3 regions of the Streptomyces sp. NPDC033131 genome follow, and region 3 is predicted to be linked to each of the others. Evidence: riboswitches for the same ligand, from Rfam matches in the RefSeq annotation. Region 3 holds a riboswitch; each other region holds the start of a gene.
What was found. Region 3 has a riboswitch for S-adenosylmethionine ahead of ACZ5XS_RS42350 (amino acid ABC transporter permease). Riboswitches for the same ligand answer to the same signal wherever they lie in the genome.

Region 1 (4,080 bases), on a different contig from region 3:
AACGTTCGGGCGGCTCCGAGGGCCGTAAACGGCCCTGCACGGCTCTGTACGGCCCTCGGAGGCCGGGACACGCCCGGTCAGGCGACCTTTCGATGCGCGTACTCCGCGATCTCCACCATCGGCGGCCGCTCCTCCGTGTCCACGGAGTAGGTACGCGGCTCGAAGCCGTCCTCACCCCGTTCGAACTGGGTGAGGGAGGGCCGGACGAGGTGCCCGCGGGCCAGCCGCAGCTGGGCCGTGCGGTAGATCGCGGCGGACATCCGGCCCAGCGCCTGGCCGTCCTGGTGGCGGTGCTTGCGCACCCCCACGTCGACCTGGGCCAGTGCGTCGAGGCCCACCAGGTGCAGGGAGTCGATCAGCATGCCCAGCTCCACGCCGTAGCCCACCGGGAAGGGGAGCTGTTCCAGGAGCGAGCGGCGGGCCGCGTACTCGCCGCCGAGCGGCTGGACGAAACCGGCCAGCTGCGGCCAGTGCATGTTCAGCAGCGGGCGGGCCATCAGTTCCGTGACCCGGCCGCCCTGGCCGGCCGTCCTGCCGGAGGCGGGCGAATCCAACTCAGTGCCGAGGGGACGGTCGTACATCCCCTTGACCAGCTGGACCCCGGGTTCGGTGAGCAGCGGCCCCACGATCCCGGAGACGAAGTCGGAGGAGAACTCCTTCAGGTCGGCGTCGATGAAGCAGATGATGTCGCCGTTGGTGGCCAGGAGCGAGCGCCAGAGCACTTCGCCCTTGCCGGGGGCGATCGGGATGCGGGGGAGTATGTCGTCGCGGTGGACGACCCGGGCCCCCGCGGCGGCTGCCACCTCGGAGGTGCGGTCGGTCGACCCCGAATCGACGACGACGATCTCGTCGACGAGCGGGACCTGTTGCATGAGGTCGTGACGGATCACGGCGACGATGTCACCGACCGTCTCTTCCTCGTTGAGCGCGGGCAGTACGACACTTACCGACTGTCGCGTGGCGCGTTTCGCGGCCAGGATCTTGTGGAGCGGGCGATCGGTCTTCGACCAGGAGCGAGTGCTCAGCCAACGCTCGACCTCATTCAGCACGGTGCGCGGCTCCTCTGCGTTCTCTCGGCGAGCGGGTGATCCATGCTCCCTTGGGAGAACATGTGATCCATCTCGCGGTTCGGACGGCTATCTCAACTGTCCTGGCCTTCGGTTACAGTCTTGGACAACGCTGATGACCATCGCATGTCGGGGTCCGCGTTCCGTTTCAACGATCAACAACTACATACCGCTCATCCAGAGGGGCAGAGGGATACGGCCCGATGAAGCCCCGGCAACCCTCCAGTCGGTTCTCGTCACCAGCGAGGCTCCCGACTAGGGAAGGTGCCAAATCCGTCTCACGGCGAAGTGCGTCGTGAGGAAGATGAGGAGAAAGGGCCTCGCCTCCATGGCTGTGCAGACTGATGCAAGCACCACGAACACCGTAGACCTCGGCCCCGCCGCAGCGCTGAGCTGCCGCGAGTGCGGTCACCGCGTGCCCCTCGGCCCGGTCTTCGCCTGCGAGGAGTGTTTCGGCCCGCTCGAGATCGCCTACGACTTCTCCGCGTACGACACGGAGGAACTCCGCAAGCGGATCGAGGCGGGACCCGCGAACATCTGGCGCTACGCGCCGCTGCTGCCGGTCCCGGCCGACGTGGCGGACAAGCCCAACATCAACCCCGGCTGGACCAAGCTCGTCCAGGCCGACAACCTCGGCCGCGAGCTGGGCGTCGACGCCGGCAAGCTCTTCGTCAAGGACGACTCCGGCAACCCGACGCACTCCTTCAAGGACCGCGTCGTCGCCCAGGCCATCGAGGCCGCCCGCGCCTTCCACTTCACCACCCTCTCCTGCTCCTCCACGGGCAACCTGGCCGGTGCCGTCGGCGCCGCCGCCGCCCGCGCGGGCTTCCGCTCCTGCGTGTTCATCCCGCACGACCTGGAGCAGGGCAAGATCGTCATGGCCGCCGTCTACGGCGGCGAGCTCGTCGGCATCGAGGGCAACTACGACGACGTGAACCGCTTCTGCTCCGAGCTGATCGGCGACCCGGCCGGCGAGGGCTGGGGCTTCGTCAACGTCAATCTGCGGCCGTACTACGCCGAGGGCTCCAAGACCCTCGCGTACGAGATCTGCGAGCAGCTCGGCTGGCGGCTCCCGGACCAGCTGGTCGTCCCGATCGCCTCCGGCTCGCAGCTCACGAAGATCGACAAGGGCCTGCAGGAGCTGATCAAGCTCGGGCTCGTCGAGGACAAGCCGTACAAGATCTTCGGTGCGCAGGCCGAGGGCTGCTCGCCGGTGTCCGTCGCCTACAAGGCCGGGCACGACGTCGTCCGCCCGCAGAAGCCGGACACCATCGCCAAGTCGCTCGCCATCGGCAACCCGGCGGACGGGCCGTACGTGCTCGACATCGCGCGGCGTACGGGCGGTGCGGTGGAGGATGTGAACGACGAGCAGATCGTGGACGCGATCAAGCTCCTCGCCCGCACGGAGGGCATCTTCGCGGAGACCGCCGGGGGCGTGACCGTGGGTGTGACCCGCAAGCTGATCGAGAGTGGTCTCCTCGACCCGACGAAGACCACGGTCGTGCTGAACACGGGTGACGGTCTCAAGACGCTGGACGCGGTCGCGGGGACGGGGCTGACCGCGACCATTCGTCCGAACCTGGAGTCGTTCCGCGAGGCCGGCCTCGTCTAGCCGTTTTCGTCTGCGGGCCGGTGGGGGCTGGTCGCGCAGTTCCCCGCGCCCCTGAGGGCGATCACCTGACCGGAGGTCATAAGAATGAGCGTCACCGTCCGCATCCCCACCATCCTGCGCACCTACACCGGTGGCAAGGCCGAGGTCGCCGCCGAGGGGGCCACCCTCGCCGAGGTCATCACCGACCTGGAGAAGAACCACACGGGCATCGCCGCCCGGGTGCTCGACGACCAGGGCAAGCTGCGCCGGTTCGTCAATGTGTACGTCAACGACGACGACGTCCGCTTCGAGCAGGGCCTGGAGACCGCGACCCCGGACGGCGCCGGTGTCTCGATCATTCCGGCCGTCGCCGGCGGCTGATTATTACCGTCGGTAACGCAGGTTACCGAGAGTTTCGTTGAATTGCCCCCTCCGCGAGAGAAGCGGAGGGGGCAATTCAATGTGGTTGAGCGCGGTACAGTTGGGGAACGCGATGCCGATCCCCGGGTCGGAAGCCCTTGATTTCCCCCTTGCGCCCGATAAGAAGTAGCCAAAGTGTGTGCTTCTTTCGCGGCTTTTGTGCTTTTTGTGGGGCCCGACTTGCCCCGAATTCGGGTGAATTCTCACCACATTCCGGACCGTGCGCGTCCAGAATTCTCGTCCGATTGACCTGTTGCAGAGGGCAGTTGGACAGATACATTCGGCCGCGGTCGACGCGTTCCGGCGCACGCCCCCAACCATGTGGGGGGTGAGGTCTGACCCGGATCCGCGAAGTGTGGATCTGTGCAAGGGCCAGTAATAGGGGAGTTAGGCATGGCTCAGGGCACCGTCAAGTGGTTCAACGCGGAGAAGGGGTACGGCTTCATCGCGGTCGACGGTGGTGCGGATGTTTTCGTCCACTACAGCGCGATTCAGATGGACGGCTACCGCACCCTGGAGGAAGGCCAGCGGGTCGATTTTGAGATCTCGCAGGGCCAGAAAGGGCCGCAGGCGGACATGGTCCGACTGGCGACCGGCTGAAGCACGCGCCGACTGACAGCGACGTTCTTCTGTTCTTCGGAGGGCTCGTATCCCATGGGGAGTCATGGGTTACGAGCCCTTCGGCATGTCCGGAACAGGTCGCCGCGGCGCGGACCGTTCCCCGGCGGGCGCTTGCGCCCACCCGTCGCCCGACCGCCACCCCTCAACGAGCCCGCTTCGCGGGCGCTTGCACTCTCGAGGGGCGAGTGCTAATCATTGGCGTTAGCACTCTGAAGGTGAGAGTGACAACGAGGACCGGGTCGGTGAGGCCCGCAGGCCAAGTGGGGCAAGGAACCACGAGGCAGGCAGGCCGTCCGTCGCGGGCGCCAGCGCGGTCCGGAGAAATCCACCCCCTGTCCGGGAGGACCACTTCACATGGCCAAGATCATCGCGTTCGACGAG
Region 2 (4,080 bases), on a different contig from region 3:
CCCGCTGGTCCTGGTCGCGATCGCGGTCTACCCGTTCATCGAGTCCTGGGTCACCGGCGACAAGCGCGAGCACCACATCCTGGACCGCCCGCGCAACGTGCCGACGCGCACGGCCTTCGGCGTCGCGTGGATCACCTGGTACATGGTGCTGCTGATCGGTGGTGGAAACGACCTGTTCGCCACCCACTTCCACCTGTCGATCAACGCGATCACCTGGTTCGTCCGCATCGCGTTCTTCGTCGCGCCGGTCATCGCGTTCGTCGTCACCAAGCGGATCTGCCTCGGCCTCCAGCGCCGCGACAAGGACAAGGTGCTGCACGGCCGCGAGTCGGGCATCATCAAGCGCCTGCCGCACGGTGAGTTCATCGAGGTGCACGAGCCGCTCAGCCAGGAGCAGCTGCACACGCTCACGGCGCACGAGCAGTACGTGCCGGCGCAGATCGGCCCGACGGTCGACGAGAACGGCGTCGAGCGCAAGGTGAAGGGCTCCGAGAGGCTGCGCGCCAAGCTCAGCGAGGCGTACTACGGCGAAGAGGCCCAGATCCCCAAGCCGACCGTCGAGGAGTACAAGGAGATCACGAGCGGCCACGGCCACCACTGATCGCTGCGCTCGCCACGCGCGGGAAGGGCCCCGTCCGCAGACCGGACGGGGCCCTTTGCCGTGCCCCTCGGCTGGATAGGGTGGGACACCTCGAGACTCGCGTCCCGCCGTGCGGGACTGATCCAGGAGCGGCTTATGAGCGCTGTGACCCCCGCTGGAGGCGACACCGCGGCGGACCGTTCCTGGCCCGAGGTACTGGGCGCACTGCTCGGCGGGCAGGACCTGAGCGCCACGGACACGGCGTGGGCGATGGACCGCTTCATGAGCGGCGAGGCCACGGACGCGCAGATCGCGGGCTTCATGGTGGCGCTGCGGGCCAAGGGCGAGACGGTCGAGGAGATCAACGGCCTCGTCGAGGCGATGTACTCGCACGCGCAGCCGCTGCACATCCCGGGTCCGGCCGTCGACATCGTCGGTACCGGCGGAGACCGGGCCAAGACGGTCAACATCTCGACGATGTCCGCCATCGTGATCGCGGGCACCGGGGCGAAGGTCGTCAAGCACGGCAACCGGGCGTCGTCCTCGGCGAGCGGCTCGTCCGACGTGCTGGAGAAGCTCGGCATCAACCTGGACCTGTCGCCCGAGGGCGTGGCGCGCGTGGTGGAGGAGGCCGGGATCACCTTCTGCTTCGCGGCCAAGTTCCACCCCTCGATGCGGTTCGTCGGCGCGGTCCGGCGGGACCTGGGCATCCCGACCTCGTTCAACCTGCTCGGTCCGCTGACCAACCCCGCCAAGGTCACCGCCTCGGCGATCGGCTGCTTCGACACCCGGATGGCGGGGCTCATCGCCGGCGTACTGGCCGAGCGCGGCTCCTCCGCGCTGGTGTTCCGCGGTGACGACGGCCTCGACGAGCTGACGACCACGGCCACCTCCCGGGTGTGGATCGTCGCTGACGGCAAGGTCACCGAGGAGGCCTTCGACCCGCGGGACGTCGGCCTCGAACTGGTGCCGGTGGAGGCGCTGCGCGGCGCGGACTCCTCGTACAACGCGGAGGTCGCACGACGGCTGCTGGACGGCGAGGCGGGCCCGGTGCGGGACGCCGTGCTCCTGAACTCGGCCGCGGCGCTGGTGGCCCTGGAGCCCACCGGAGCGCCGCTGGCCGTGCAGCTGCGCGCCGGGATGGACAAGGCGGCGGCGGCGATCGACTCCGGCGCGGCCAAGCGGACGCTGGAGCGCTGGGTGGCGGCCAGCAACGCGTAGCGCCCCTGGGGCGATGATGTGGTGATGTCCCGCGATCCGGACTCGGGTTGCGGGACCACGATCGCTTCGCGTACGTTTCTGAACCAGGTCATGAGTGACAGTCATGAGGCCCCGGCCGACTGTCCGGCAACCCTCCGTCCGTGGCGGGGTGCCCCGGGTGAAGACCAGGTCGTAGGCAGCAAGGCCTGCGGCAAGCGCGGACCCCTCGTCGCTCTGCAACGAGCGCAGTACCAGGGGTCCTGGTCGTCGAGGGAGCTTTCCGTGAGCAAGCGAATGCGATAGGGCCGCAGAGCCCCACCTCCGCATCCCCCCTTTTCCCTTCACCCGCGCTCGAGCACCGTCCGCTCGCGTGGTGATGTCGCCTGCCTCTCACGGGAGTTCGCCATGTCTGTCCCCACCGCTGCCGCCGCCCGGTCCGTCTGCGCCCCGCTGCCCGTTCTCGGCCGGGACGTCACCGTCCCGCTCGTCACCGGCGGCGAGGTCACCTACGCCGCGCTCGACTACGCGGCCAGCGCGCCGGCCCTGCAGCGGGTCTGGGACGACGTGGCGGCGTACGCGCCCTACTACGGCAGCGTCCACCGCGGCGCCGGCTACCTCTCCCAGCTGTCCACCGACCTCTTCGAGAGCGCCCGCGAGACGGTCGCCGAGTTCCTCGACTGCCGGGCCGAGGACCAGGTGGTCTTCACCCGGTCCACCACAGACTCCCTGAACCTCCTGGCCGCCGCGCTCCCGGCCGACTGCCAGGTCTTCGTCTTCGAGACCGAGCACCACGCCTCGCTGCTGCCCTGGCAGAACGCCCGCGTCAGCTACCTCGACGCCCCGCGCACCCCGCTTCAGGCGGTGGCGACCCTGGAGCGCGCCCTCGCCGACCGTGACCCGGGCCCGGCGCTGGTCTGCGTGACCGGCGCCTCCAACGTCACCGGCGAGCTGTGGCCGGTACGGGAGCTGGCCGCCGCCGCGCACGCGCACGGTGCCCGGATCGTCCTGGACGCCGCCCAGTTGGCCCCGCACCACCCGGTGTCGCTGCGGGACCTCGACGTCGACTGGGTCGCCTTCTCCGGGCACAAGCTGTACGCGCCCTTCGGCACCGGCGTGCTGGCCGGCCGGGCCGACTGGCTGCGCGCGGCGGAGCCGTACCTCGCGGGCGGCGGCGCCAGCCGCAAGGTCACGCGTCGCAGGGACGGGGGAGTGGACGTGGAGTGGCACGAGAGCGCCGCCCGGCACGAGGCCGGTTCCCCGAACGTCATCGGCGCCTACTCCGTGGCCTCCGCCTGCAAGGCCCTCACGGAGGCCGGCTTCGACACGCTGGTCGCCCGCGAGCAGTACCTGATCGGCACGGTCCGCGCGGGCCTCGCCGAGGTGCCCGAGGTCAGGGTCCTCTCCCTGTTCGGCGACGACGCCCCGCGGGTCGGCGTGATCTCCTTCGTCGTCGAGGGCTGGAACAGCTCCCACTTCGCCGCCGCGCTCTCCGCCGAGTACGGCATCGGCGTCCGCGACGGCCTGTTCTGCGCCCACCCGCTGGTCCGCACCCTGCTCGGCAGCGACCCGCAGACGCAGGGCGAGTGCGGCGCCCCCGAGGCCGCGCCCGGCGAGAAGTCCCTCAACGCCATCCGGGTGAGCTTCGGCGCGGGCACCCCCGACGAGCACGTGGAGCGGTTCGTGAACGCGGTGAAGGAACTCGTCCGGGACGGCGCGAAGTGGAACTACCGCACCGAGGACGGGCGCTGCGTCCCGGCGGTCTGAGGGACTGACGTCCGGCAGCACGTATACGCTCCCTCTCGGCAGCCGTACGACGTAGGGGGAGCACGGGGTGCAGGAGCTGCGCGAGACGGATCCTCGGGTCATCGGCCCCTACGAGGTTCTGGGCAGGCTCGGGTCCGGCGGCATGGGCGAGGTGTATCTCGCCGAGGCGCGGCGCGGGCCGCGGCTGGCCGTGAAGGTGGTGCGGGCCGAGCAGGCGGAGGACCGCACCTTCCGGGCACGGTTCCGGCACGAGGTGCGGGCCGCGCAGACCGTCGGCGGGGCGGGGACGTACACCGCGCGGGTCGTGGACGCGGACACCGAGGCCCCACGGCCGTGGATGGCCACCGAGTTCGTCGACGGGCCGAACCTGCGGGACGCGGTGCTCGACGGCGGCCCCCTGACGGGCGACGCGGTACGGCTGCTGGCGGCCGCGCTCGCCGAGGCGCTCGCCGCGATCCACGCCAAGGCGCTGGTGCACCGGGACCTCAAGCCGTCCAACATCCTGCTGGCTCAGGACGGTCCCCGGGTGATCGACT
Region 3 (4,080 bases):
TGGTAGTCGCCGTCGAACTTCCAGGTGTTGTCCTTCCTCACCTCGAAGGCGAGATCGTCCTTGCGGTAGGACGCGAACTCGTACTTCTGCTTGCGCTCCTCGGTGTCGGTGACGTTGGAGATGGCCACGTCGACCTTTCCGCTGTCGAGGCCGATGAACAGGTTCTCCCACGTCGACCGGCGTACCTCGGGCTGGAGTCCGAAGACGGCGGCCACCAGCCGTCCGAGGTCGGGTTCGGAGCCGGTGATCGTCTTCTGGTCGTCGCCCACGAAGCCGAGCGGCGGGCTGCCGGAGGGCAGCGTGCCGGATCCGATCACCAGCTTGCCGCTCTTCTTCAGGGCGGCGGGCAGTTCGGCGCTGATGGACTTCACCTCGGAGACCTTCAGGGTGGTCTCCTTCGCGGCGCCGTTGGACAACCGACCGACGGTGACCGTGCCGGCGGCGTCGGTCCTGGTGGCGGCGTCGCTGTCGCCCCCGCAGGCGGCGAGCTGGGTGGCGAGGGCGGTGACGGCGGTCGCCGCGGTGATGCCTCGTAGCAGGCCGCGTCGGGAGATCTGGGTGGGCATGGCTGTCCTTGTCATTCCGAAGGGTGGTGGAAGTGGCGTGGGGGAAGCGGTGGTTCCCGGCGGCGGCCGGGTCAGAGCACCTTGCTCAGGAAGTCCCGGGTCCGCTCGTGGCGCGGCTTGTCCAGGACTTCGGAGGGCGGGCCCTGTTCGACGATCCGGCCTCCGTCGATGAAGACGACCCGGTCGGCGATCTCACGGGCGAAGCCGATCTCGTGGGTGACGATCATCAGGGTGGTGCCGCTCCTCGCCAGGTCCTTGATGACGGCGAGGACCTCACCGACGAGTTCGGGGTCGAGCGCGGAGGTCGGCTCGTCGAAGAGGATGACGCCGGGACGCAGCGCCAGGGCGCGTGCGATGGCCACGCGCTGCTGCTGGCCGCCCGACAACTGCCGCGGGTAGGCGGCGGCCTTGTCGGCCAGACCGACCCGGTCCAGCAGTTCCCGGGCGAGTGCCCGTGCCTCGGCCTTGCCGAGTTTCCCGGTCGCCACCGGGGCGGCGGCCACGTTGTCCAGCACGGTGAGGTGCGGGAAGAGGTTGAAGTTCTGGAAGACGAAGCCGATGCGGCTGCGCTGGGTCAGGATGGCCCGCTCGCTCAGCTCCTTCAGGCGCTCGCCCTGCCGGCGTACGCCGATCAGCTCGCCGTTGACGCTGACGTGGCCGATCTCCGGCTTCTCCAGGTGGTTGACGACTCGCAGCAGAGTGGACTTGCCGGAGCCGGACGGGCCGAGGATCACGGTGACCTCGCCGGGCCGCACCGTCAGGTCGACCCCGTCCAGGACCCGGTGGGTGCCGTACCACTTGTGCACGTCGTGCACCTCGACGGCGGCGGCGTGGTCGATCGTGTCGGCGGTCATACGGCGGCCTCCCTGCGGATGCGGTCCCGCAGGTCGGTGAGACCGGTCCGCAGCTTCTGCAACGGCGTCGGCGGCAGGGTTCGCGTGGCGCCCCGGGCGTAGTACCGCTCGACGTAGAACTGGATGACGGACACGACACTGGTGAGGATCAGGTACCAGACGGTGACGACCAGCAGGAGCGGCACGATGTCGCCGGGGTAGGTGGCGCCCATGGTCTGCGCGGTGCCGAACAGGTCGAGCAACGACACGTAGAAGACCAGCGAGGTGGCTTTGATGAGGCCGATGAGCTGGTTGACGTAGTTCGGCGTGATGGACCGCAGCGCCTGCGGGAAGACGATCCTCCTGAACTGGTAGCCCTTGGGCAGGCCGAGCGCGGAGGCCGCCTCGTGCTGGCCCTGGTCGACGGAGAGGATGCCGCCGCGGACGACCTCGGCCGCGTAGGCCGCCTCGTTGAGGCTGAGTCCGATGACGGCGACGGCCATGTCGGTGGCGAGCCGCGACTCGTCGAAGGTGAAGAAGGCCGGCCCGAAGGGGACGCCCACGCTGAGCGTCCGGTACAGGGCGCTGAAGTTGTAGAGGAACAGCAGCACCACGATCAGCGGGATCGACCGCAGGGCCCAGATGTAGGTCCAGCTGACGGCGCGGAGCACCGGGCTGCGCGAGAGCCGGGCGAGGGCCAGCAGGACGCCGCCGAGGAGGCCCAGCACCGCGCTGTAGGCGGCGACTTCGAGGGTGATGAGGAGCCCGTCGAGGATGGTCGGCCGCAGGAACCAGTAGCCGAACCGGTCCCACTGGTAGAAGGGGTTGGACACCAGGCCGTGCACGAACTGGGCTGCCAGGACCAGGACGATCGCGGTGGCGATCCAGCGTCCGGGTCGCCGCAGTGGCAGAACTCGCTGTGCGGAAAGTGGCCTTGACGGTGTGTCGGCGGGCGGTGGTGCCTCGGCGAGGGACACGGCGGCGCCTGGGGGTTCACTCATGGAGGGCTCCGGCGGGGCGGGGTCGGGACCCCCCGGGACAGTGCGAACGTGGTGCCGCTACGGCGGCCGCTCCGCGGCGGCGGGACGTGGCACACGGGAACGCACGGTGACCGGGGGCTGGGCGGACGACGACGCACCGCGAGGGCGGGCTTCGTCAGGAACGCGGGGGCTGGGGAAGGACGTCAGCCCCGACAGCGGGCACGGCCCGGTGCGGTACACAGTGCGCTGCTCACGCGGAGCAGATCGACGGCCCGGTCGGCGACGAGCCGGTGCGTGTACGGCGGAACGCAGCTCTGGGAGCGGCGCGTGGCCGTCCTGGGAGCTGCGTACATGCCCGTCACCCTGCTCTTCCGGCCCGAAGGCCTCTCGCGCTTACCGAATGTCATCCGGTCCGGTCGTCACCTGGGGCACCCCACCGCGTGCGAGGGTTGCCGGTCAGCAAGCCAGGGCTTGTCGCTGACGCTCATTACCGTTCTGGCAGTCAGTTAAGACAAACGCTCGAACGAATGTCAACGCCGGTCCGCCAGATGGAACGCGCTACGCCCCCCGAGCCGCGTGGGCAGCCCAGTCGAGGATCTGCACGGCCGCTCCGGCGGCTTCCAGACCCTGACAGTTGGCGTGGTGCCGGCGGGCGATGCCGTCGAGGTCGAGGTGGATGCCGAAGGACGGGTGGGCGGCCAGGCGGCGGGCGTAGGCCCACAGGACGGGATGGCCGACGATGCGGTGCACCGCGGCGGCGTCCAGGTGGTGGCGGTGCACGGTGTCGAGTTGGACCAGCGCGACCCACAACTCGACGTCGGCTGCGGTGACCTGATCACGGATCACGTACTCGCGTCCGACGAGCCAGCGCTCGAGCGAACCCAGCGTCTCCAGCAGCCTGTCGAGCGCCACGTCACGCGCCCCGGTGTCCGGACCCGCCGCCCCCGCCGCCTGCGCGGCCTGCTCGACGCCCTGCGCGCAGAGCCGCTCCACGGCCTCGATCTCCGACTCCGCCCCGCACGGGTACAGCGCCGAACGGCCGCCCCCGAAGTGCCGGGCCAGGTCGCGGGTGATGTCGGGGGCGTGGGTGCTGACGATCCGCCCCGACCAGTCGTCGCTGAGCACCGGCCCGGCGGCCGCACCGGTGTACCGGTGCACGCTCGCCTCGTACAGCGGGCGGAGTGCGGAGTGTCCCCCGTCGGGACAGTCGGGGACCGCGCCCAGAAGCGTCACGGGGCAGACCTCGTCGAGTCCGAGCAGGCTGTGCGTCACGGCGATGCGGAGGCCGTCGGGACACGTGGGCGACAGGTGGAGGCGATAGCGGCGGGGCACGGCGTAGTGCCCGCTGCGCGCGTCCCTGCCGATCCTCCCCCGGAATGCCGGGGCGGGCTGTGCGGAGGAGACGGTGACAAGCGGTGTGACGGACATGGTTCTCCCCGGGTGGGTGCGTGGACGTACGCGCGGCGGAAGCGTCGTCGGGCGGTGAGAGGACGGCCCTCCCCGGTGTGCGACGGCGACGGCCGCCGGCGGGGCGTGGAGGAGGCCGGGCTCAGCCCAGGGGCCTGATCGCGCTGCACACGCGCAGCAGATCGATGTGGCGGCGGGAGGTCAGAAGGGGTGACTGCCCGGACGTACGGCTCACGTCGGCGGTGACCGGTCCAAGGCGCCCCATGTTTCCCTACCTGTTCACTAGGATTCCCC

Region 1: another riboswitch for S-adenosylmethionine. It lies ahead of thrC (threonine synthase); the one in region 3 lies ahead of ACZ5XS_RS42350 (amino acid ABC transporter permease).
Region 2: another riboswitch for S-adenosylmethionine. It lies ahead of ACZ5XS_RS17290 (aminotransferase class V-fold PLP-dependent enzyme); the one in region 3 lies ahead of ACZ5XS_RS42350 (amino acid ABC transporter permease).

The regions. Positions count from the first base shown of each region.
Region 1 covers NZ_JBVIPA010000006.1:16,415-20,494, reverse strand. The annotation lists gene ACZ5XS_RS10360 (glucosyl-3-phosphoglycerate synthase) at 78-1,049, opposite strand; SAM riboswitch class I at 1,238-1,378, shown strand; gene thrC (threonine synthase) at 1,396-2,679, shown strand; gene ACZ5XS_RS10350 (MoaD/ThiS family protein) at 2,764-3,039, shown strand; gene ACZ5XS_RS10345 (cold-shock protein) at 3,472-3,678, shown strand; gene groL (chaperonin GroEL) at 4,054-4,080, shown strand, end outside.
Region 2 covers NZ_JBVIPA010000012.1:11,287-15,366, reverse strand. The annotation lists gene qcrB (cytochrome bc1 complex cytochrome b subunit) at 1-601, shown strand, start outside; gene trpD (anthranilate phosphoribosyltransferase) at 737-1,801, shown strand; SAM riboswitch class IV at 1,888-2,004, shown strand; gene ACZ5XS_RS17290 (aminotransferase class V-fold PLP-dependent enzyme) at 2,186-3,544, shown strand; gene ACZ5XS_RS17285 (protein kinase domain-containing protein) at 3,612-4,080, shown strand, end outside.
Region 3 covers NZ_JBVIPA010000065.1:542-4,621, reverse strand. The annotation lists gene ACZ5XS_RS42360 (ABC transporter substrate-binding protein) at 1-566, opposite strand, end outside; gene ACZ5XS_RS42355 (amino acid ABC transporter ATP-binding protein) at 638-1,420, opposite strand; gene ACZ5XS_RS42350 (amino acid ABC transporter permease) at 1,417-2,400, opposite strand; SAM riboswitch class IV at 2,764-2,871, opposite strand; gene ACZ5XS_RS42345 (glutathione S-transferase C-terminal domain-containing protein) at 2,938-3,807, opposite strand; gene ACZ5XS_RS42340 (putative leader peptide) at 3,929-4,051, opposite strand.